Regions from separate parts of the Paenibacillus sp. ACRSA genome, predicted to be linked through region 2. Evidence: predicted binding sites of a transcription regulator. Region 2 holds the regulator's gene; each other region holds the start of a gene.
What was found. Region 2 encodes Rex, which represses fermentation and respiration genes when NADH is low (regulators of the CRP and FNR family bind a similar motif). Its sites were predicted from a motif close to TTGTGAAATATTTCACAA; they were not measured.
Positions count from the first base shown of each region.

Region 1: MH215_RS13140 (TIGR04053 family radical SAM/SPASM domain-containing protein) is a predicted target of Rex. The motif match lies at 6,017-6,034, and genes of this name have one in related genera.
Region 3: lpdD (prenylated flavin chaperone LpdD) is a predicted target of Rex. The motif match lies at 6,615-6,632, and genes of this name have one in related genera.

Region 1 covers NZ_JAKRNP010000003.1:813,792-822,219, forward strand. The annotation lists gene MH215_RS13115 (DUF4317 domain-containing protein) at 1-748, opposite strand, end outside; gene MH215_RS13120 (hypothetical protein) at 1,124-1,726, shown strand; gene MH215_RS13125 (hypothetical protein) at 1,810-2,352, shown strand; gene MH215_RS13130 (DNA alkylation repair protein) at 2,437-3,144, opposite strand; gene hemG (protoporphyrinogen oxidase) at 3,345-4,835, opposite strand; gene MH215_RS13140 (TIGR04053 family radical SAM/SPASM domain-containing protein) at 4,855-5,946, opposite strand; gene MH215_RS13145 (HEAT repeat domain-containing protein) at 6,170-8,428, opposite strand, start outside.
Region 2 covers NZ_JAKRNP010000001.1:202,554-210,981, forward strand. The annotation lists gene MH215_RS00900 (hypothetical protein) at 31-558, opposite strand; gene MH215_RS00905 (amidohydrolase) at 594-1,898, opposite strand; gene MH215_RS00910 (redox-sensing transcriptional repressor Rex) at 1,885-2,538, opposite strand; gene dinG (ATP-dependent DNA helicase DinG) at 2,741-5,605, opposite strand; gene MH215_RS00920 (tetratricopeptide repeat protein) at 5,766-6,398, opposite strand; gene panD (aspartate 1-decarboxylase) at 6,492-6,875, opposite strand; gene panC (pantoate--beta-alanine ligase) at 6,868-7,764, opposite strand; gene panB (3-methyl-2-oxobutanoate hydroxymethyltransferase) at 7,761-8,428, opposite strand, start outside.
Region 3 covers NZ_JAKRNP010000005.1:76,493-84,920, reverse strand. The annotation lists gene xerS (tyrosine recombinase XerS) at 8-1,102, shown strand; gene mobB (molybdopterin-guanine dinucleotide biosynthesis protein B) at 1,238-1,762, opposite strand; gene MH215_RS16100 (molybdopterin molybdotransferase MoeA) at 1,766-3,034, opposite strand; gene MH215_RS16095 (HNH endonuclease) at 3,214-3,504, shown strand; gene MH215_RS16090 (DUF4247 domain-containing protein) at 3,613-4,347, opposite strand; gene MH215_RS16085 (DUF4178 domain-containing protein) at 4,359-4,865, opposite strand; gene MH215_RS16080 (DUF350 domain-containing protein) at 4,915-5,316, opposite strand; gene MH215_RS16075 (PspA/IM30 family protein) at 5,411-6,082, opposite strand; gene lpdD (prenylated flavin chaperone LpdD) at 6,201-6,545, opposite strand; gene MH215_RS16065 (polysaccharide deacetylase family protein) at 6,701-7,489, shown strand; gene MH215_RS16060 (3D domain-containing protein) at 7,662-8,336, opposite strand; cyclic di-AMP (ydaO/yuaA leader) riboswitch at 8,339-8,428, opposite strand, start outside.

The sequences.
Region 1 (8,428 bases), on a different contig from region 2:
TATCTTCAAAAATTGCTCGTTCCTCCAGTGCTGTCACAGACCGATCGCCATTCAACACCTGTTCTACAAAGTGTGGATCTGGAAAATTGGATTTCCCAGTACAATATAGAACACGATTTACGTCAGAATAATTGTCTGTCACGCTCGGATACAGGAACCCCTGCTCTGGCGTGCTTAATTTGATAATTGGATCAACAATGACATTATACTTAAACTCCCGTTCCACATAGTCAAACAACATTGTCTTCTTCTGTTTTTCCGTTGAGTTTACGCTACACAGAATGAAGGGATGAGCAAACACTTCGTTCTTCTCACTCTCTTCCGTTGCTTCGTTTCTGGCCTGAGTTGGTAAGTAGTATTGCCCCTTAACAAACGTAACTACCATGTCCCGCTCATACTTCGCATCTGTCAGCATACGATCCACAAGCAGCAACATCAGGTCTGACCATTCGTCCGGATCACCTGTTACGAGTGCTTGGTGCAGCATCACCTGTGCAGGCTCTTCTGCCTGTTCTTGAAACTTCAGCTCGAACAATTTCTGATCTAGTTCGCCGGTCAGCAGTTTTTTGAAATTCCCCATGTATAGCTCTTGCTTCTCCCGATCCACTAGTTCAAACGGGTGGCGCTCCCAGTGGTAGACCTCATTCGTTTCCTTCGTAATATAGACGTTAAGAATATCGTGAATATTCAGTAGATCGTGATCCATTTTGAATTGTTTGCGTATATGCGCGACTTCTTTTTTATTCATGTTCCGTTAGACAACTCCTATAATAAAATAATTTTATCTATCTGCAGCTCCATACACTAGACATGAGCGCTGCCTTTGAAGTCTTCCACCTATGCTAAATTGCAAACGGGGCGCAGGTATGAAGTAGCTACATATAACCGTGCTTGCTCTCCATTTTTGTACGCTCAGTGAAAAATTATATCATATAATGATGCGGATGAAGGAGAATCAATCTGTGGCATTTCCCCTTATTATCACCAATTGATATGAGCATCCGCATCGGCGTAAATGACCCTTTTTTATGCCTATACATCTTGTAATGAACCCAATGAACGTAGAAACTTCACATATCATCTGGTAGATTTATTAAGATTACATACCAATGGAGGAAATATTGTGAAGAAATTAGTACTCGTTTTATCAGCTTTTATTGTAGCTTCCGTGTTGAGTGCGTGCACTGCAACGACAAAGGCAGGAGAGACTGCACCAGCAAGTACTGAAAGTACAGAAGGTACAGAAAGCGCAACAGCAACTGAAGCAGAAAATACGGATGTGGCAAAAGAGGAAGTATCTACGACCAGTGCCGTCGAACAGCCGGAACAGACTGAGCAAACAGAACAAGCATCGGTAGATTGGAGATCAAAAATAAATGAATTGGCTGACAGCGATCTGTCACCTATAGCCAAAGCGGAAGCTACCGAAAAGCTTACTCGGGAGTACAAGCCTACAACAGATGAACTCGAAGAATTTAAGTACCATGTCCTTCAGGAGTTCATTAATTTCCAATATCTCAAAGACGGCTCGAATGCAGAATACATGTTAAACAATTTATTTCAAGCCATTGTGTTAGAACATCACGATGTTTCTGCCGTAAGAGACTTCGCTCTTGCCTTCTATCACAACACTAAGAATGTGTTTACAGGGGTAGAAACCGTAGATAGCGATAGTGTGAAGGCTTACGAAGAACTCCTCTACAAAGCCATTAATAGTGGTAACTAGTTCCTTTAAGTGAAAATAAACTCATGTGTAACCACAAATATATCAGCCCTATACTCAACCTTAGTAACATTGGAGGTAGCCCGATGGACATATTCCAGTATTTAGATGAACTACAGGTAGACTTAAGTGGTAAGCACCTTGAAGAAATTGAAGAAAAGTATTTCCGTATTTGTTCCAAGTTAGCTGGAGTGGATCGAGCCCTTGCAATTAAGCAAGTAAACTTAAATGAGTATGTGCATGACCTTAAATCTGGCCTTCACCAATCTATTACATGGGCTCAGCAACAATCGGCCAAAGCAATCTACTTTGAATATGATTTAGATAACAACTGGGATAGTGCTTTTTATATTTGTGAGCAATACAGTTCACTCGAGGATCATGATGATGATTGGGCTAGTGATTGGCTTGAGGATCTAGAAGGCCCTTCTTTAGAAGCGTTTGCTGACATATATGCGTTAGAAGGATTTGATGGTAATGAGACAGCTCTCGGTTCAACCATATACTTAATCGCTAGAACCGTTGTATCTTATGCCAAAGCATATCAATCACTACCTATTGAAAGTTCACTCGCAGTTTGTATTGCTTTTCATGATCAAGACCCTATCCTTAGAATGAAGAAATTGTGATTGTATACGTAATTATGGTGTGCATCAAGTAGAATAAGAAAACCGCTCCTTTATAGGTAGCGGTTTTCTTCATCCAATCTCGTTCTAACATCTTACATATTTGCGCTTAAAACCTATCCGACCTTGATCCACGGCCTTCTGGATGTTCTCAGAAGCTTGTATTAGCTTGCTCTTAGGCTTGTCCTTGTTCACTTCAACAGGGCCAACCATCTTAGCCGTCTCCACTGCCTGATCATGTAGAGGTTGATAAGATGTCGCTACAGTATATATAAAGTTATTCATAGAAAATTTTGTTCGTTCCGGCGAATCATGAATTGTATCTTTCACTTGCTCCAGCATTGCTTCTAGCTTATCTGAGGAGAACTCATCATCCTTCCGGCTTCCGAGCAACCAACAGTAACAGCTCCAACCTGCTGACATCTTCAGCTCATCCCCACTCGCAATCCAAGCATCGGCGACTTCTTGAGCAATATCCGTCTCTGCGAGTGTGACCGCTACGATGTAATCAGATATCATGTAGAAATATGCCGTTTCCATCCAGCGTTCAAAATCCGCAGCCGTCATCGCTTTGGGGTCGGCAATAACGCCAGCAAAATACATCGCATCATAATTGCCTGTAGCATACAGTTCGTCCGCAAGCGTTTGGTCTTTCCTTATTTTGCGAGCCATCGGCTTCATCGCACCAGTAGCTACACCGAAAAGTGGTTCGTGCGCGCCATTGGACATATATATTTTTTTCGTCCGTTCCTTGCCCAAGGCTTCAAGCTCCTGCATCACTTCTTCCAGATTCATTGGAGGATATACCCCTTTCTATAGAAACAATATTCATAGTTTACGATGGAATTAGACCTATGTTTATTTTATCACAGTTGCTCCCACATCATACATTCACAAAGAGCTGAAGTCATCACTTTCAATGCTCTCTCAGCCACCATCAACGCAAATAGCCGCCACTCCAGAGAGCGGCGACAATTTGATTAAGAACCTAAAAACTACACACTTATATCTACTAATCTGGTTAACAACTTATTCGCCATAACCTTGCCTTGGGATATACAATCCGGAACTCCGATCCCCCGGTATCCCCCACCACCGAGGTACACGCCTGGCATGACATTTGCCAATGCATCATCAAGCTCCTGCATACGCTCTAGATGTCCCACCTTATATTGTGGCATCGCATCGGGAAGTCGGTTCACTTCCGTAAAGATTGGCTCGGCAGATATGCCCATCATCTCTTCCAGTTCATGGCGTACATGGTTTACCAGCTTCTCATCTGAGAGCTGATCATTATTCTCTTGGCCGTATTTGCCCACGTAAGCTCGTAACAGAATATGACCTTCTGGAGCCGTATGCGCCCATTTGGAAGACGTCCAGGTACAGGCGGTTACCGTACGTCCTTCTTTACGAGGAACTACGAAGCCCGATGCATCCAAGGAGATGCCCACATCCTGCTGGCGATAAGCAAGTATAACATTCATCACGGATGCATAGGGAATGGTTTGTAGTAACTCGGATATAGACTGGTCTGGCAATAACCTAGCTGCTATATGGGCTGGAGTAGCCATTACCATCGCATCGGCATGAAGCTTCTCTCCGTTATGCAAGTGAACAACATAGCCGTCCCCTTCATGTGTGACACCTGATATTTCCGTATTCTTCATCATATTAATACTGGAGGATAATGCCTTTTCGAGATGAGTCACGACCTCTTCCAGCCCTCCACGCGCACTTAGAAACATGCTTTTCTTCACCGTACTTGTACTACCACTACCATTACCACTTCCAGTTTTACTTGTCGTCTGGCTCGATTGCGTCGTCTGCTTCGGAGCCCTGCTCTTCCGTACACCAAGCATACCTACAATTAAGCTCCGATGTTTTTGTTCGGTTTCTTGCAGCATCGGAAAGGTAGCCTGCACACTTAGAGCATCTGCATTGCCTGCATAGATGCCTGCCAGCAGTGGCTCGGCAATCTGCTCCAACACCTCATCTCCCAGGCGTCTACGAAGCAGTTGTCCCAGGGATTCGTCCTCCACGTTCGGTCTTCTTGGCAAAACCAGATCGGCAGCAGCACGCACCTTACCTCGCACAGACAATAGCTTCGTTGTGATGAACGGCTTCCACTTCGTTGGTACACCAAGCATAAAGCCATCCGGGATGGGATGCAGCTGATTCCGATAAGCAATGTAGCTGTGGGATATCCCAGGCCTTGTGCCAACAATGTCATCACCTATGCCCAGCTCCTGCATCAGTTCAATGATGGAAGTTTTACGAGCAAGAAACGAATCCGGTCCCCGTTCAATGACAAATCCATCCTTTTTCCCGGTATGCACATGTCCGCCGAATCGATCACTTTTCTCCACCAACACGATCTCTACTTCGATAGCGTGTGCCCTGCACAACTGCTCTACATAATAAGCTGTACTAAGTCCCGTGATTCCGCCTCCAGCAATAACAATCTGCTTCCTGCGTTGTTTATCCATTTCACACTTCCCACCAATATTATGTTTGTCGCAACGCAGACGGAATATAGGCACACGCTGTATCACTCGCCATATATTCTCCCGTAAGCGCATACGCTCTTGCCCTTGATCCACCGCACATCGTTTTGAATTCACAGACGCCACATTTGCCCTGCAATTGGGACTTGTCTCGCAACGTCTGCATTACTGGAGAATTCCTGTACACATCAATAAGTGATTGCTCCTTCACATTACCGCACACGACAGGCAGAAATCCGCTAGGATACACATCGCCGGTGTGACTGATAAACACAAAACCATCCCCATCATTCACACTTTGAGGTGCACGTCCCAGCATATCCACACGTTTCATGGGGCTCCGCTCGGGTCCCGCTGCCCCGCGCTCCTGCATCATCACTCGCCGATAGTGCGGTGCTTCCGTAGACTTCACACCGTAAGGCATCTCTTGCGCAATACGCACCATCCACTTCATGACCTCTTCATGTTCTTCTGGGCTAATCATATCCTTCTCTTGGGCTCTCCCTGTTGGGATCAGGAAAAACAAACTCCACAGAACCACGCCCATCTCCTTCACCTTCCGGCTAATCGCCTGCAAATCGTGCAGGTTGTATCGGGAAACAGTGGTATTCACTTGAATCGGAATGTGGGCTTCTTGCAGATACTGGATTCCCTTCATCGTCATATCGTAAGAACCCTTCGTTCCGCGAAAATGGTCATGAATCTCCGCTGTCGAACCGTCCAAGCTGAACGCCCAGCGGGATAAACCTACTTCTTTTGCTTTTGTTATTGCACCACGTGTCACCTTGGGTGTAGCACTTGGTGTCATGGAGACAGGAAGCTGCTTCTCCTTGATAGCATACTCTGCCAACTCAAATAAATCCGGTCGCATTAACGGATCACCACCCGTAAACACAAATAACGGCTGTTCTTCCATTGCCGCAATGTCATCGATCAATTTTTTCCCCTGCTCGGTTGTCAGCTGCCTTGGATCTGCTCTATACTGGGCTTCCGCGCGGCAATGAAGACATTTCAGAGCACACGCTCGTGTGACCTCCCAAATCACAATGAACGGATACTTAGCATAATCTCGTGGTTTCAGCTGAGGCATCATCTGAGGTTTCATCATCCATTCTCCTCCTCATACACATTCCATTAATTTTAAAGTAGTTGGAATAGCATGAAAGTGAGATGAATCACAATTGTGTTTTTGCTCCTCCTAAAATGAAATAAATCAAAAAGACCGGACTCACCTCCAGAGGCAGGCAGAGACCGGTCTTTGATTATTCTTTTTCTAGCTTAGCAAGGACTAATAACCAATGCGAACTCAGATCGTATTATTCAACAACAGTCCACAGATCCAATGCCATCATGCGGATAATCTCATGTTCATGATTTCGATAAGTCCTTAAACGATCGGCAGAAGCCTCGTTCCATAATAAAGCCTTTCCGCCGATTTTCAACAGCGACAGACCTATATATGAGGAAGCGATCTGCGACTGAGCATTCAACCGATCCACGATTTCAAGCAGCCTCTCCGGTTTCCAGTAACCTACGCTGCCATTGACGACCCGGGCGATCTGATGATAGGCAAAATCGAGCAAATAAGGCTGTCCATCCACCATCGGCATAACAACATTCAAACTAGCGACTGCTCCGTCAGTATCGCTCCAATCCGTCATAGCTAATTGCAACTTGATCACAGAAGGTTTCATCGTATCTTGAGACTGGAGACATTCAATCAAGCCTTCATACAAAGGTATAAGTAACCGCCGTGCAGGGCGAGGCAATGAGGCAAGTTTATCTATTAAGGCGAGCAAACGCTGACGGTGTGGCAGATCTCGCTCGGTACCGGCATTCCAATCAGCTGTCGTTTCGGTCTCAACCAATTGTCTGCACACGGCGATGACCTGTTCATTCGTTTGTCCATCACGGCAAGTTGCAATGAGTGTATCAAGTGCCGCTTCCCAACGTGTGCTGTCCTGAAGATCCCCGAGTGCCCTACTTGCGCAAGCCGCAATCACATCTTCGTTCCCGTTCACCCACTGGGTCATTGCTCGGAAAGCCTCTTTCGCTACGATCGAATCCGTGTGACCTGCAATTTCTGTAATCCATTGCAGATACCGCGGACGCGCGGACACGGGAAGATCCCCTGGTTGCTGGTTCAGTAGGCTCCGTGCGATATCTCGCTGTGGAGACGAAGCCATTGTGCTCATCATCGCCCAGCTACGTTCATCGTCAAGACACTGCCTTGCCGCATGCCCTATGGCAATAATCACGTCTTTGTGCGTATTTGGTTTCTCGTATTCCCGAACGAGTAGAGACATGCTCTCACTCGTTTTATACGCGCCCAGAAGTCGAATCGCTTCTTTTCTAACCGTAACTTTCAGCTTCTCCCGGTTTAACAATTCGGAGAGAATGGACGTTAACAAAATTGGACTTACTCTGCGTGCACATCTAGGAATTGAATACATGGCAACACGTGCCCGGTCTCCCTCTAGGTTGTCTAACAAAATAGGGAGTGCCTTCTCAGGCTCTTCCCATAGCGAAAAGGCATGAAGGGCTGCTTCAACGACGTGTACTTCCTTATCCTGCAACAGGACTTCCAGTTGATCCGAAGTATAGTCGGGCATACTTGCAAGATTTCTCATCGCCGATGCACGCTCATGGAAGCTGCGCTTGGCATCTAATGCGACTCGTTCAAGCAAGGTAGCTAGTACTTTTTGCTGACGCGGCAGCCATCGATAAAAGCCATTATAGGCTGGCACAAGATAGATCGTTTTGCCCGATAAATGTTTTCCCTTAATAACTTTTCCTGAGATAAACGGATCGAGCCACTCTTGTCGTTTCAAATGTAGATGGCTGAACACCTCATAGAAAGCAATGAAGGACAGATCTCTGTCGAGCAGCTCTCTGACTCTCTCATCCCGCGTTTTATGGGGAGCTAGCCAGTGCCGAACAGCCTGTGCAGGAGACTTTTGAGTTTTCACCAGTTGCTCCAATAGGAGCTGGAGCTTCGGCAATCGCTCTACAGCTTTACCGAACGCATCCGCCATCCGTAGGACTACATCATCATTTTCACGTTTGTTAGCTTCCGTGGCAAAATTATAAATCTCATCAAACAAAATCTGAAGTGCATGACTCGGTATGCTATCCCAATCTTTGGCGAACAACACAAACTGCCCATCCCGCATAACCATTCTCTCAAAAGTTCGCAAAGCGAATTTAAACAGCCTACTCTCTGGCTCCAGTGCATGCTCCCTCAGTAAGTCAAAAGTCAATCTTTCCGTTACGTTCTTCGTTCCATATGAGGTATCTCTCGCTTCAACCACACTATCTACCAACACTGTTAGATCCTCTATATGCTCCTCCTTGAACATGTGCGCGGGACTGTTCGACAGTTCCGATATAACTGCAAATCGAACCGGATCTTGGTCGTTTTTGACTCGGATCAAGAAATAAAGTGTATCATCCATACCGCGCCGAGATAGAATTGTGCTCTGAATCAACCGCCTATAAGCTAGGGCACGCTCATCCGCATTAGATACTTGAACGGATCCCTCTAGCTCCGCTCTCGCATTTTCAATCAAACGCCT
Region 2 (8,428 bases):
AAATGTAATGTTGTCCAACTGTAGCGTAGGCTAGCTATTGGGTAAAGTGTAGACCAAATCTACCTGTTCCCCATTGCTAAATCGATAGAAACGATAATAATTGTGGGTATCATCATTATAATACACTTGCCATACATAGATTCCGTTCACAACACCAGGCATAATACGCTTTATTTCTCCACCCGGTACCTCTGAGCTAAATCGATTGCGAATCTGGGTTTCAGACATGCCATTCTGAACCAGTTCACTGTGCACTACATTAGAGCCTGTTACCGGCTTGTTTGTATTGTCGAACTTCACCCATACGAGAACATCCTGCTTGTCCTTATTTTTACCTAGAAAGGTCCAATAAATGTTGTCTGCGCCCTCTTTACCTCCCCAGACATACTTACGAATATCTTGAGTGAACGTAATGTCTTGCTGCTGTGCAGCTTCAATAGCCATAGCTTCTTCATTGCGCTGATCCTGAGTGACATAGACATAATAACGTTGAAGTCCAAACAGGAGCAGAACTAGAACCAGCAACGATATCCAGATCCACTTCTTTTTTCTCTTCAAAAGCCGAACTTCCTTTCCTCTAAAACGCTGCATGATTAACGGGCAAGCAAACCATTAAATGCCGATTGAGACTCACGCAAGATGCGCTCTTCGTCCATCGTGAGGCATTCGCCGTGTTTAATCACTTGTTTACCATCCACCCATACATGCTCCACGTCTTTCGCTGAAGCTGAATAGATGGTATGTGAGATTAGATCCGTATGCGGATAGAAATGAGCTTGTTCAATGTTAAGGGCGATAAAGTCTGCCTTCATCCCCTCTTCTAATAACCCTGTATCATCTAAGAAAATAGATTTGGCGCCATAAGCCGTTCCTAACAGAAGAGCTTCTCCAGCTGGTACAGCTGTTGGATCACCCGATACGCCTTTATGAATCAGAGCTGCCAGTCTCATCTCTTCAAACATATCCAGGTTGTTGTTGCTTGCAGGGCCATCGGTTCCCAAGGATACCATTACACCAGCTTTCAGAAGATCCGGTACACGAGCGACACCTGAAGCAAGCTTCAAGTTACTACCCGGATTATGGGAAACTGCAACATGATTTCGAGCCAAAATTTCAATTTCTTCGTCATTCAGGTGTACCGCATGAGCAACAAGGGAGGGACGGGAGAAGAATCCCAGTTTCTCCAGATGAGCAACAGGACGAAGTCCATAATCAGTCACATTTTGCTCCACTTCTCGGATCGTTTCTGACATGTGTGTATGCAGAGGCAGATTCAAGTCGTGCGCAACTTGTACAAGCTTCTCTATGTAATCCGGCGGACATGTGTATGGAGCGTGCGGTGAGATAACCGTTGTAATACGGCCATCCGCTTGTCCATGCCACTCACGGGCAAATGCAGCCGATTCTTCCAGCTTACGCATCTGCTCTTCTTCTGAACACAGACCAATAACTCCACGAGCCAGAGAAGCGCGAATACCGGATTGTTCTACCACTTTAGCCACTTGATCCATATGATCATACATATCGAGGAAAGCCGTAGTTCCGCCTTTTAGCATTTCTAACACGGATAGGGATGATCCCCAGTACACATCTTCAGCTGTCATTTTGGCTTCCATTGGCCACATTTTTTCCTGTAACCATACCTGCAGCGCTAGATCATCTCCATGTCCTCTTAGTAGTGACATTGCCGCATGACCATGCGTATTGATCAGACCCGGTAGGAAAAGAAGTCCTTTCCCATCCACTTTGGGCAGGCTCTCGTCCCCTTCCGGCAGTGTCTCACCAATATGCACAATCTTATCATCTTCCACAACCATATAACCTTGAACCACTTTCCAGTCCAAACCACTATTTACTGCAAATTTGCCGTTATGAATAACCCATTTATTTGTCGTCATCTTCCTCGTCGTCCTTTCCATTCTCCAGGTAATAAGCAAGGCTGAGCAGATCCGTCGTAAAGTCAGCATGGTGAATGCGAATATGCGGCGGCGTTTTCAAGATCGTTGGCGCAAAATTAAGTATAGCCTCGATACCCGACTCGACCAGTTGATCAGCTACATTCTGAGCTTCTGTATCTGGAACTGTAATTATGCCGATACGAATATTATCCTTTTGGACAGACTCTGATAATTCATTCATCGGTTGAACTTTCAAGCTATTAATCTGAGTGCCAATCTTGGGACCGTAGGCATCAAACACGGCAACAATCTTCATGTTATCTTTCAAGTATGCATTGTAATTAGACAAGGCGTGTCCAAGATTACCCGCACCAACCAATGCCACGTTGATTTGCTGATCGATCTTCAGGATGTGACGAATCTTTTCGATCAAGTAGGAAACGTCATAGCCAATCCCTTTGCGACCAAAATCACCAAAATAGGCTAGATCCTTCCGGATCTGAGCTGGATTAAGATCCAAGCGTAGTCCTAGTTCTTGAGAAGAAACCGTAGTAACCTCACGTTGACTCAATTCACTCAAATAACGCAAGTAAACTGGCAAACGCCGCACGACAGCTTCTGATATTTTATCTGATTTCATTCGTTTACTCCCCTTTACCAATGTGACCCTGTAGATAGATTAAATAGGAGGCACCCTGCATGCCATACAAAATCACGGTTTACGTGGACAGGATGCCTCAATGATATACATTATGATAGCAGTAATCTTTATTTCTCAATTATTGAATCTTATAAATTTTACAACTAATTGTGATCATGGTGCAACGCTTGCGCGTATAGCCCTATTCCGAAGCCTCATCAGTAGGCTGGTCTAACCACTCACGAATTCGTGGAACCATCTGTTCGGTTAGCATATGCTCCATTTTGGGGCCTGGTAACGAATATAAGAAATACTTACCGTAATATGCTTCAATGACCCGTGTATCGTATACAATGACGATGCCTCTGTCCTTCGCTGTCCGTACAAGTCTTCCGAAGCCCTGCTTGAAACGAATAACAGCTTGTGGCACAGATAGCTTCATAAATGGATTTTTCTTCTGTTGTTGCAACAGCTCGCTTTTCGCTTCCAATAATGGATGATTAGGCGGCTGGAATGGCAATCTAACAATTGCAAGACAAGTGAGTGCTTCCCCTGGAATGTCTACACCTTCCCAAAAGCTGCTGGTACCCAAAAGTACTGTTGCCTTGGCGTCTTGGAAGCGGCGTGTGAGCTTCGAACGGCTACCACTATCCACCCCTTGACCGAGCAGCGAGATATCGTTACCCGCCAAGGCTTCCTTGAGCGGATCATACACTTGTCTCAGCATCCGATATGACGTAAAGAGCACCATCATTCGTCCACGTGTCGCAATGGCCGTTTCGGCTAATGAATGCACCAACATATCAACAAAGTGTGCATCCCCTACGCTGCCTTTTAAACTTGGGAAATCACGTGGAATAACAAGCAAGGCCTGATCCCTATAACGGAACGGAGACGGTAGCAAGGACGTAAGCAGACGGTTATGGTCTGCTGCTTCCTGCAATCCTAGTTGCTCAATCATAAATTGGAATGACTTATCTACAGAAAGTGTAGCTGAAGTCAGAACAACGCTTTTCTTTTTGTCGAAGAACAATTCCTTCAGTTGTGCGCTGACATCTACAGGAACCGCATAGAGCTGTAGCGATTTACTTCGGAACTGTCCACTTGCTTCCATCCAATAAACAGTATTGACATCATCCATACGCATGAAGAAACGTAGATTCTCTTTGAGTAGGGCAAGATCCTTCAGAAGGCCTGTAATATCCGTAATCAAGCTATCGGATTGATAGTCATCTTGTTCTTCCTTGATCTCAAGTAACAGCTTATCACCCTTACGAATCAAGTCACCTAACGTTACGTAAATTTGATTCTCATCCTCTTGAAGCGCCTGCCACTTATCAGGTTTCTGCGACGGCTTCAATCGAAGAGAGAATTGACCTGTCTCCCCTGGGGAAGCATCGCTACGCTCAGGAAGAAGATTAAATAAAGATTCGCTCAATCTGTCCCACATGTCCTTGACTTCAACAGCAAGCGGGAACATCTGATCAATAGCTGAACCCCATTGTACTGATTTTTCATGGCTTGATAGCTGGGAGCGAAGCATAGGCAACTGACCGTTACGGCTATCTTTAAATAGACGTGTGAGTGTATGAACCATCGTGAAATATTTCATATGCAAGCCTAGATGTTTACCTGCTACGTCCTCTAGGTGATGAGCCTCATCTATAACAAGACTTTCATACGCAGGAAGAAGCTGATGACTTGCCTTCACATCGGTAAATAATTTGGAATGATTCGTAATTACGATATCTGATAAGCCTGCTTCATGCTTCGCCCGGTGATAGAAACATTTGCGGAACCATGGACAAGATCGCCCAAGGCAGGATTCGGACTCGCTCTGAACCGTCTCCCAGAAGTCCCCACCACGCGCGCTCAGGTTCAGTTCTTCGTCGTCCCCTGTTTCTGTCTGAGCAAGCCAAACAATCATCTGTGCTGCTGTGAAATAGTCCTCTTTGGGTGTAGCAAATTCACGTTTGTTGATTTTGTGTTCGAATTTGCGCAGGCACAAATAATGACCCCGACCTTTGAATACAGCAGCTTTAAACGGAAACGGTACAACTTCAGTAAGCATTGGTATATCCCGTTCTCTAAGCTGCTCCTGCAGATTAATGGTGTGAGTGCTCACCATCACTTTCTGTTCTTGCTTCACACTTTCATAAATGGCTGGTAACAGATACCCCAGAGACTTACCTGTCCCCGTACCTGCTTCAATAAGCAGGTGCTTCTCTTCATCCAGAGCCTGTCTCACACTGCTGAACATTAAAGTCTGTGCTTCCCGTTCCTCGTAGTGATCCAGGGTATCTCTGAGATTGCTTCGAACCTGATCCATGAATTGCTCAAAACTGACACCATCCAGCGGATTACCCTCCAACTCATTGCGTGGAGCACCAATGTCCATCCAATCACTCACATTAAGCGCTAATTGGCGATAATAGGTGTGTCCATCCAGGTCCTGAATAGGTTCAGCTTCCTTCTCACTTCGCATACCATCGAGGTACCAACCGAAATCGCTATCCTCTGGTGCAAACAAGTCAGACAAACGCTGAATCGTAATAAGTGGCAATTCCCGTAGCTCATCCAAGCACTTCAGCAGTACATGCGCGGTAGCTAACGCATCGCTATCCGCCTGATGCGGACGGTCATGCTCAAATCCGAATTCAGTCGATACATATCCTAACTGGTAGGAGCTAAGTGAAGGAAATGAGATTTTGAGAAAATCAATGGTATCCAAAATTCGTCCTGTGAATGGCAAATATCCACAACGGTCTAACGCATTTTGAAGAAAATGAAAATCAAATGCGACGTTATGACCAACCAGAACGACATCGTTCAACAGTGGAACCATCTCCATCATCATCTCTTCTAATGAAGGAGCGTCCGCAACATCTTCTTCGGTAATACCAGTCAACCCCGTAATAAACGGTGGAATCGGTACGCCCGGATTCACATAAGAGCTATATATTTGAGATATGCTGTAGTCATGATCTATGATGGCAAGTCCGGCCTGTATAATTTCACCGTCGGACTGCGTGCCGGTTGTTTCGAAATCCAATACGGCAAATTTCATTGCAATGTACGATCCCTTCCATTCCAGTCTATGTTACAGCATAGCAAAAAAAAGGACGTTTGAAAATTAACTGACAAAAAAAGGCGGTGCCTCCTCCGTAATCCCCGAGGAAGAAACACCGTCTTCATGCTGGCTACTCCATTTTTTTATCCCATTGCAGTCAGCCAATTCCGAATTGCAATTGTCCTTTGTTTTGCCTGCAAGCTTCCATATTATACAGTGGTTCGGTCAACGTTGGGTCATGCTGAAGCGCCTGTGCAAACAACGAACATGCTCCTTGTGGATTCGCAAGCTTGGCTTCAATACATCCAAGGGCATTGCAGACTAGCCCCTTTAGACGTGGTGATCCCTTAAGTCGCAATATACGATGTAAGTGTGCTAATGCCTCTGTATTTTGTTCCAAATTGAGATGAGCAAGCGCCAGATAATAACGAGTCAATGCACTATCTGGATAGTCGGCTACAATCCGCGAAAATTGGGTAATGGCTTGCGGGTACATCTGCAATTTGAAATAACCTTGACCGCGGCTAAAGCACTCCAAATGAATTTCAGGTAGTGCCGTAACGGCTTCCTGCTCCGGTTCAAGCGACGCAGGTTTGACCAGCTCTTGTTCACGTACCTGACTCATCTTCTCCTCAAACATCAGCCACTCATCAATCATGCCATCACTCATCCGCTTGAGCAAATTCCACTTTTGAAGCAACTCCTGTTTGTTCAGGCCTTCAGCGGAAGGGTAGCGCTTGATAATTTCATCTAACATGTCGTTCATTTCTGCGAAAACATGCTGGAACATCGATGCATCCCCACCCTTGAAAAAATGAATTAGTGCAGTGACCTGTACTCATTTTTTGCTTGATGCACCGATTTCATTCCCCTTACCAGTCGATTACATAATTGTTGCGTGGATCTCTTGTTTCAAGGTTTGAACAGGCTTATTCTGCTCGTCTACAAAGACAACGGTTGGTTTATGAGCATTAGCCTCCTCCTGAGACATCATCGCATATGAAATAATAATTACGGTATCACCAGGTTGAACCAACCGAGCAGCCGCTCCATTGAGACAGATCACACCACTGCCACGCGGGCCAGGAATGACGTACGTTTCCAGACGTGCTCCATTATTATTGTTAACAATTTGAACCTTTTCATTTTCCATCAAATCGGATGTTTCCATCAGATCTTCATCGATGGTTATACTACCCACATAGTTCAAATTCGCTTCCGTGACGGTAGCGCGGTGAATTTTGGATTTCATCAGTGTTCTAAACATGAGACAGCACCTCCGATTTGTGCAACTTAATATTATCAATCAATCTTGTTTTTCCAAATTTAACTGCAAGGGCAATTAAGACATCCTCACGTCCGTACACCATTTCATGATCAGCTAGTGGCTGTAAGCTTGGAAAAGCTTGAATTTCGGCATAATCAATAACTGCCAGTGGTGACGCCTGAATTACCTTACGTAACATCTCGCGAATGTCCGCCGCAGTTACCGAGGAATTGGTATCTATAGTCTCTTGAGCTAATCGCAGTGCCTGTGACAGCACGAGTGCCTGCTCACGCTGTTCTTCGCTTAAATAGACGTTCCTTGAGCTTAGAGCCAAACCATCGCTTTCACGCACGATTGGGCAAGGTACAATCTCCACCGCCATGTTCAAATCATTGACCATTTGCTGAATAACTGCCACCTGTTGCGCATCCTTCATGCCAAAAAATGCACGCTGCGGTTGCACGATATTAAATAACTTAGAAACCACCGTTGTGACCCCATCAAAGTGCCCTGGGCGGGATGCTCCGCACAAACGATCCGTTAATTGGGAAACAGACACTGTTGTCTTCGTAGGCTCTGGATACATCTCGCTCACAGAGGGAATAAATACGATATCCACCCCTTGCAGCCTTGCTGTTTCCACATCCCTAGCTTCATCACGAGGATAGCTATCAAAGTCTTCGTTTGGTCCGAACTGAATTGGATTCACAAAGATACTAAGTACAACGATATCACTCTGCTCCTTCGCTGCTCGCATCAAGCTCGCATGTCCCTCGTGGAGATAACCCATAGTAGGCACAAAACCAACCGTAGCTTCACCCGAACCACTGCTCTGGCGCAATCTGCTAATTTCCTGTCTTACTTCGGTTATTGTGCGGATTACTTTCATCCGTTGTTCGCCACCTTTTCTTTGAGATGTCCGTATAATTGGTCTAGTACGCCATCTGCTGCTGTGAATACATGCTCTTGTGCTGGAAATGAACGGTCTTTGACTTCCTTCACGTATGCACTGATGCTGTTACGAATCAGTTCTCCTACATCCCCGTAAGTTTTGACAAAACGTTTGGGCGTATAAGGTGAAGCGTATTGCACCACATCATGGAATACCAACACCTGACCATCACAGCCACGTCCCGCTCCGATACCAATCGTAGGAATTGAAAGTTCTTCTGAGATCGCTCTTGCCACTTCTTCCGTTACCAATTCCAAAACAATTCCGAACGCACCTGCCGCTTCAAGCGCCTTAGCTTCGTCCATGAGACGTTTCGCATCAGCCGCATCCTTACCCTGAATACGATAACCTCCGATTTGATTAACAGATTGAGGGGTCAGACCGATATGCCCCAGAACAGGCACACCTGATTGAACTACCGCTTTCACGGTATCCGCAATCTCCATTCCGCCCTCCATTTTGACGGCGTGAGCATGCCCCTCCTGCATTAGGCGACGCACGCCTTTAAGTGTCTCATCAACGCTGCCGTGATAGGTCATAAAAGGCATATCTGCAACGATAAAGGTATTCTCTGCCCCGCGTACAACGGAGCGTGTGTGAT
Region 3 (8,428 bases), on a different contig from region 2:
GCCGACATTGACTAATGTTCAAAAAGAAATTGACCGACGCAAGCTGGATGAGAAGCTACCTACCATGCCCTGGTTTGTCCAGCAATTCATTGACTATAAATTACCGGATCTCTCTCCCTCCACCTTGCTGGAGTATCTGCGAGACTATGATACATTCTTTAGCTGGCTCCGAGCGGAAGGCTTGTCTGCAGCTAGCACCAACACAGAGGTCACTTTATTAGAGCTAGAAGTGCTCCGAATGGATTCCGTAACCGCTTATCGGTTGTTCCTTACAACCAAGCGTGAGGGAGCTAATTCCAGAATTACGGTATCCCGTAAATTATCATCCCTACGTTCACTCTTTCACTACTTAAGCCAGATTGCCGAAGATGAAGATTTCTACCCACTACTCAAGCGCAATATTATGGCCAAAATTGAAATTAAGCGCACACATAAACCGAAGGATACTGCCGCCAAACTAAAAGGAAAAATTCTCGAAGATGAAGAATTACTAGAATTCATCGGATACATTTTGGAAGGTTATGCGGTGGATGTGGAGAAGAATAAACAAGCGCTGTACTCACATGAGCTGAACAAAGAACGAGATGCCTGTATTGCCAGCCTCATCTTGAACTCCGGATTGCGAGTATCCGAAATAGTTAATCTGAACTTGGATGACCTTGATCTAAATAACAAGCTGTTATATGTTTACCGCAAAGGTAACAATGACGAAACGTACAAGACACCTGTCTACTTCAGAGAACAGGCCAAAGATGAACTTGCCATCTATACCAACCTAAGACAGACAAGGTACCGTACACCGAAACGGGAGAAGGCTTTGTTCATTGCTCTACGCAATGGAGAATCTGAGGGAAGTCGAATGACGAAGCGCGCGATCCAGGCCATGATCATGAAATATGCTAAGCGGTTTGGCAAACCTTATTTGACTGTACATAAGCTGCGCCATTCCTTCGCTACCGATTATTATTTGCAGAACGATATATACAAAACGAAAGAACAACTAGGGCATGCCTCTACAGAGACTACCGAAATTTATGCCCATCTCACCGACAAAACAATGTCAGAAGCGATTGAACGTCGCAACGAAGGTACCGGGTCTTAAACTAGTCTCATACTTGAGACTAGGTAAGATAAAAATAGAGCGATTGATCCTAGGTCTCAACTCTTCGGATCAATCGCTCTATTTCACATACTAGAACATAATCAATATTATAATCGAACTCAGCATGCTTCGATCTTAAATCCCTTCAATACGTTGTAACAGCCAGTTACCGATATGCTCTGTCTGCTGAATATCGTGCCAAACTAACTGCTCACAAGCTACATCGTCACGATCTACTGCTGCCCTTGTAACCACGGCTATGATCCCCTGTAATTGTTCGTACAATATGAGATCTTCGGGTTCACGGATCATCAGAAGCTTGGGATATGTCGCTTGCTTGTGCCCTTCGATCAGAATCCAGTCATACTCGGTTAAATATTCAATCATGTCACGAAGCTCTGTAGCTCGTTGTTCAATGATGGCCGTCCGTGTATCGGACATCACAACGACAGTCGAGGCTCCATTCGCAGTGAAGTTATATGAGTCCGTGCCTTCCTGATCCATCTTGAAGTGATCATGTCCATCATGTTTAATGACGGCGACCCTGCGTCCAAGAAAGGTCAGTTGTTTAGTCAACGCTGCTGTTAGCGTACTTTTACCTGAGTTTTTATATCCCACGATCTGCACGATATGAGGTTGCTTTGTTTTGATATTTGACATAGCCTATCTCACAAGACCTGTAGGTAGCTTAAGAATCCGCACTAGCTCACCCGCAGGAATGCCCTTTTTGTCAGGCGGAATAATAATCAAACATTCGCTATCTTTGATCGTGATCATCACACTGGATTCATCAACCCGAGCTGCTGCCGGCAATGCGTGAACCTCACCATTTCGAACTTCTATTCGTCCCCGCACAAAACGGGTATAGTTATTTACCTTTGTATACCCTTCATCCAATATCGCTGTCCATTCCTGCAAATAAGGATGAGGATCATTTTGCATCATGCGAATCGTAGGTCGAACAAACAAGTTAAATCCAACAAAACATGCTCCTGGATTGCCTGATAATGCAAATAGGTTTTTTTGATCCACGATGGCTGCTGTCGTGACACTTCCTGGTCTCATTGTTACTTTGTTAAACAGCATTTCGATGTCGTCTTCACGCACCAGATCTCCCATAATATCATAGTCACCTACAGACACGCCGCCTGTTGTAACAACCATATCGTTGTGCTTGACTGCTTCAGCTAGTGTCTTACGCGCGGTTTCCGCATCATCTGCGATGGAACCGTACATAATCGGCTCACCACCTGCCTCAACAACGAGTGAGCGCAGCAAATAACTGTTACTGTTACGAATCCGTCCAGGCTGCAATGGCTCGTCCAAAGCTAACAATTCGGTTCCCGTTGCGAAGATCGCCACCTTCGGACGTCGAAATACAGGTACTTCCGCTACACCAAATGTAGCTAACACGGATTGTTCACCTGCCTGGATCAGTGTGCCTGCATCCAGCAGCAACTGGCCTTCTTCTACTTCTAAGCCAATTGGCGTAATGTTAGCCTTTGCCAGTACATGTCGCTTCAAGCCAATCCATTGCTCGCCATTCTCTGTTTTGCTCTCGGTCATCTCAAGCATCACAACAGCGTCAGCACCTTCTGGCACCTGTGCTCCGGTCATAATTCGCGCTGTTGTACCTGGCGTAATCGTCTGATCCGAAGTATAACCACAAGGAATTTCATCTACAACACGAAGCCAGATTTGCTGTTCGCTGCTAGCATGAAGCGTGTCGCTGCTTACTATGGCATAGCCATCCATTCCTGATCTGCGGAAGAACGGATATGGATGTGGTGCAACGATCTTCTCCGCTAGCGTGCGCCCATGTGCCGATTCTAAGGACACTTTCTCGATTGCGCCTGGTCGTACATGAGCAGCAATTTTAGCTTGGGCATCAGGAACCTGTACAGCCGTTCGATTGAATTTAGCATTTGTCATATCATCAGTATGCGAGTTTAATTTCAATGCAGTCGAGCCTCCTAAGTGAGCAATCTCTATGTCTAAAAGTGTAGCTTGAAAGTCATAAGGTGACAAGCGTTATCCCTATTCTGTAACGGATATAACATCATTTGTTCATGGATTGACCATAATATGCTGTAGAAATGGAGGAATCCCATGTGAATAATCGATGTGAATTATGTGGTAGAGAGCCTGTCGAAACAACTGTCCATCATCTTACGCCCAAGCAGATGGGAGGCAGCTTCATGCCTACTACGGATCTATGTATTGCATGCCACAAACAAATTCATTCCCTCTTCACAAATCGAGATATTATGACGCAGGGATTAACTACGCTGCAGGCTCTTCGAGAGCATGAACGCATGGCTCCGTTTATTCGCTGGATTCGCAAACAACCCGCAACAACGATCCCGCGTACCCGCAAATCGAATCATGTTCGTAATTCATGAAGCAATAAAAAAAGAACAGCGTCCGAGATTGATACGTGGATAGAGCCTACTCCACCTTACCTCTTCGCTGTTCTTATAAGTTACAATGTAATGGTTAGAAAGTCCGTGCTACCTTCGCCGCATAATTCGGCCTCCGCCCACCCTCGTTTTTGGCTTTTTGTAAGAGCTCTTGGGTGAGTTGAATAATCCGCCACTTTTGCCGCGATCAATCTTACCTGAACTTGGTTCCTTCTTGCGACTAAACAAACCTCCGCCAGAACCTACACTGGTGTCCGTATCGCCACCACGTCTAGTAATTGAGCCTTTGCGTTCCACGGTAATCGGTGGAGCAAGCTTTTTGTCATTACTTGTAGGCGCACGAAACGTGCCTTCCCTTGGTTTGTACGTGTCTTTGTTTGTATACCCACGATATTTCCCGTTTCCGCCTCCGCCAAAGGAATCAAACAAATTTCCGATTAACGTTGCGGTTAAATATCCCTGTAAAAAGGAAGAATCGTAGTTCTGACGAACGTATTCTTTGGAATCAACTTCAATTAACGTGTCTTCCTCTTTATTGGGATCCTGCTGTAAATGGTAATATTGATCCTGATACACCAGGAACATCCGCTCGGTACTCTCAGCCGAAATCTGATCGGGTTGACGCTGCTCAGACAATTCCTGGGCAACCTCTGGAACGGTACGCTCAGCAGCCCGGTATACATAGGATGTGGTGTTACCGCTACCACTCACAGATTCAAGTGGGTAGGTGTCCTGTACGGTAGGTGCACCGCAAGCGGACAACAGTGACATCACAAGGCTAAGAACCAACATTAATTTCAAATTATGTGCCATGCGTTTTTTCATGGGAACCTCTCCTAGCTCGAACGAATCACTTTGATATCCGCAGGAAGGATAACCTCACCCTCATAAAGTGTAAAACGTCTGTCTTGCCACTCCACACGAAGTAGCTTTTGATCATCAGACTGATACTGCCACACGAGCTGCTCTCCTGCCTGGCCATATGGTGTTCTGCCTGCAGTCGTTACCATACCTCCATATTCTTCCTCCAAGTGGTAAGCGCGTCCATCTAGATCTAATAAGGTTGGTACCTCATCTGGTGCATCTAGACGACCATCAATGGGTGTGTAGAGTGCATAACGTGTCAATTCACGTTCTTCAATGTGCAAGTGTCTAAAAGCTGTACCATCCTGCAGTGTTAATACGACGGCATTTCTCGAACGATGATGTACCCGCCCAACAACCTCATATGTCACAAGAGAGACTTCACAGATATCACCAGGTTCAAGTTGTAGCATCGTCTTCTCGGCCCGAGGCGGTTCGGGTTTAGCTAGTATTCCTTTAATCCGTTTCCATACACTCATGCCCATTAACTCCCGTTCTATATCTTCTAGAGGTTGGTTGACCCTCAATTTATAAGCAAGCTGCAATAATTAATGCGCCTACAATATGCAATGCACCTGAGAAGAGACCATACCCTGTTTTCCCTTGTTGAATACCTGTATCCAGATCTAGATTGGCTCTTGTACGAATAACATAATGCACGCCATTCTCCAGAATCAGCAATATAATAAAGGATACGACAGATACGAGCAGTGCCTCACCAAGATGTCCTGCAGTTGAGATGGAGGTCGCTAGTACATAACCTTGGGCAAACAGCTTCATAACCATCCGAGTGGTTACAGCCATATTGCCTGCTTTCACTTCAGCAAAATCCTTGTATTTCGTAAACAATGAATCCACATACATCAAGACAAACAGCAAAACCGAACCCGATAACGTCCAGACCAGCATTGCCAAAATGTTCAAATCCATTTCAACAGCCCCCACATTTCAACATGAACCGCATTTAAAAGCGAAGAAGAAACACATGTCTCTTCTCCGCTAATTTCCTTACTTCATCCAAAAGTTAGTTCTTATTATCGTACTGCTTCATCAGTGCTGCCAGTTCATCTTCAACCGCCTGATCTTTACCAAGCTTCTCGAATTCATCGTCCAAGGACTTTCCTTTGGAGGACATTTCATTGCTTGCTTCAGCCTGTGCTTCCATTTGCATCATTTTTTCTTCCATACGCTTCATTCCAGCACTTGCTGTGTCAGAACTGAATCCGTTCAGCGCTTTGTTGATTTCAGTTTGAGCCTTCGCTGCATTATAACGAGCAACCAAAGTCTCACGTTTGTTTTTCATTTCCGTTAACTGCTTGCGCATCTCATCTAACTTACCACGCAGATTGTCAGCAGAAGCTTTATTCTGATCATAGCTTGTTTTGTATTCAGCCATTTTTTCTTCAGCCGTTTTCTTTTCTTCAAGCGCTCGGCGAGCCAAATCCATATTTTGTGCGCGAGCTGCAGTGTGCGCTTGCTCTTCGCGTTTCTTCACTAAAGCTTCTTGCTCTTCGTAAAGCTGCTTGAACTTCTTCTCAATGGCGATCTGTGCTGCTACAGCCTTCTCCGCATCTTGCAAGTCCTCTTGCATATCACGGATATACTGATCTGTCATTTTAATTGGATCTTCTGCCTTATCAATGATGGAGTTAATATTGGACATCGTTAGATCTCGTAAACGTTTGAAAATGGACATTATGTTATTCCTCCTAGTCGATATTACAACCTTGTATATAATCATACATACGTGATAATCCTCAACCCGTTTCAATTTTAGCAAAAAAAATCATAACAAACTTCTTCATCATGTAAAATTATTCATTTATTTGACCTTTTTGCAGCAGATGTTCATCAAGAAGCCTCTCTGCAGTCTGCACGATTTCATCAATCTGCATGCGTGTGATCGCATCAAAATGAATGCCCATAATTACCGTCACCGTAACCTTCAACTGATGTGCCGCCTTGCGCGCAAGCCTCTCGCATAGCTCCTGCTCCTTATGCCCTGGAACATGAAAGGTAGCCCCACTAAGACGATCGTGATCTACATAATAGGTTGCCACCGCCCCTATATGTGCATCGCCGCCTGTAACCATGAACACTTTGTCGTGCCCCACTTCTACAACCTGTAATCGAATAGAACTCAAATCATATTTACTCATGCTAATCCACCTATCCTTTTCTCTATCTCATGTTATGGTCCGAATTATGAACAAGATTCGAGAGACTGACAATGAAACATCTCACAAGTCGAATAAATCACGATTACATCGGGCATACCATAGAGAACGCATTTTGGGAAAAGGGGGCTGCTATTATGCGTATTCGCCTCATCGCAATATCATTTATCGTCTTTCTCTTGAGCGGAAATTTCGCTCCTGCTCATATGTCGGCTGAACCGAACCAAGCCAGTACACCTGTCACCGAGTTTGATGCACAAAGCGATGAACAGCTCACGCTAGGTCAACTTAGACAGAAATATGCTGATACGTTCAAGACGAATGGGCCTTCCACCAAACAGGTTGCTCTGACTTTTGATGACGTTCCTGATCCAAGATTCACTCCACAGGTATTGGATGTTTTGAAGAAATATAAGGTCAAAGCGACTTTTTTTATTGTAGGCAAACGGGCAGAGAAACATCCGGCTCTAGTCAAACGCATGGTTCGTGAAGGTCATATCATTGGTAACCACAGCTATAGTCACCCTGAATTTAGTAAGCTGACGATGAACGATTTTCGCACACAAATTTTACATACCGGGGATATCATTCGCAATCTATCCGGGTATACGCCAAAAATGATTCGCCCACCTTACGGGGATATTAATGAAAAACAGCTTCAATGGGCTCAAAAGCAACAATATAGCATTGTGAACTGGAATGTCGATTCACTCGATTGGAAAGGTCTTTCCAAAGATGAAGTGAAGCAGAATATTTTATCGGCTGTTAAACCAGGGTCGATTGTTCTTCAACATGCAGGAGGCGGAGTGGGCTCTAACCTACAAGGAACGATTGATGCGTTACCAGAGATCATTGAGGAGCTTCGAGCACGGGGATATAGCCTTGTAACACTGGACGAGATGTTAAACATCTCTAAGAGCAAGTAATTCCAGCATAGCGATTTAAGAGATCGCTTCGGTTGGTATCTCGGTAAGCATAAATGATTAGTGAATAGCTGCGTATGAATCGTCTGATCCAACGTTAAACTAAAAAGGGCGTCCTCTACTCACAGCAGACTGTGAATGGAAGACACCCTTTTTCATTTTGTTTGCATGACGTTTATTTTAGAATGTAAAGCTCAACATCTTGGAAACCGAATGTGCTCACGGATTGTTTACTACCAGGAATGAAAATATCAACGCGTTTACCTTTAATTGCACCGCCTGTATCTCGCGCCGTAGCTACAAACGCTTGTTTCGGCAGTCCTGGGTGTGTGTGACCTGTCACGAGCACTTTGGTTCCCAGCGGGATCACACTTGGATCTACAGCGATTGTACCCAGTTCAAGCGGATTACCGAAGTAATCTACAGCACCCCATTTTCCGTTTTCGGATGGATCTGCAGAGTATGCTGTTGCCTTCATTTCAATGGATTTACTGTAATCAAATGTTTTACCCCAGGCTTCAACCACTTTGCTGTCTGCATTGACATCTAAGCTCGCTGTTGTGATTGTTTTAGCCTCTGCTTTGGCTGCTGGAGCCGCTGCTGCCGAGACGGTGTTGGCTTGTCCAGGTACAGTAATTTTCAGCCCACCATAGATGTTATAAGGTGAAATATTGGCATTTGCTTTAATGAGTGCGTCCATACCTACACCATACTGTTTGGATAAGGTATAGAATGTATCCCCCTCTTTGGCCACATGAACAGAGTCAGCGTAAGCTGGAACGGCCTGAATGAGCATAGCTGCTGTCAGCAATGCTGTTGCTGCTTTCGCAATACGTTTCTTGTTAAACATGGTCTTCCTCCCTCATTATGCCTGCGAGGTTAGTTGTCGGATTCGGATGGAGGAAACCACCCTATAGGTTCAATCACATGCACTTACGTTAT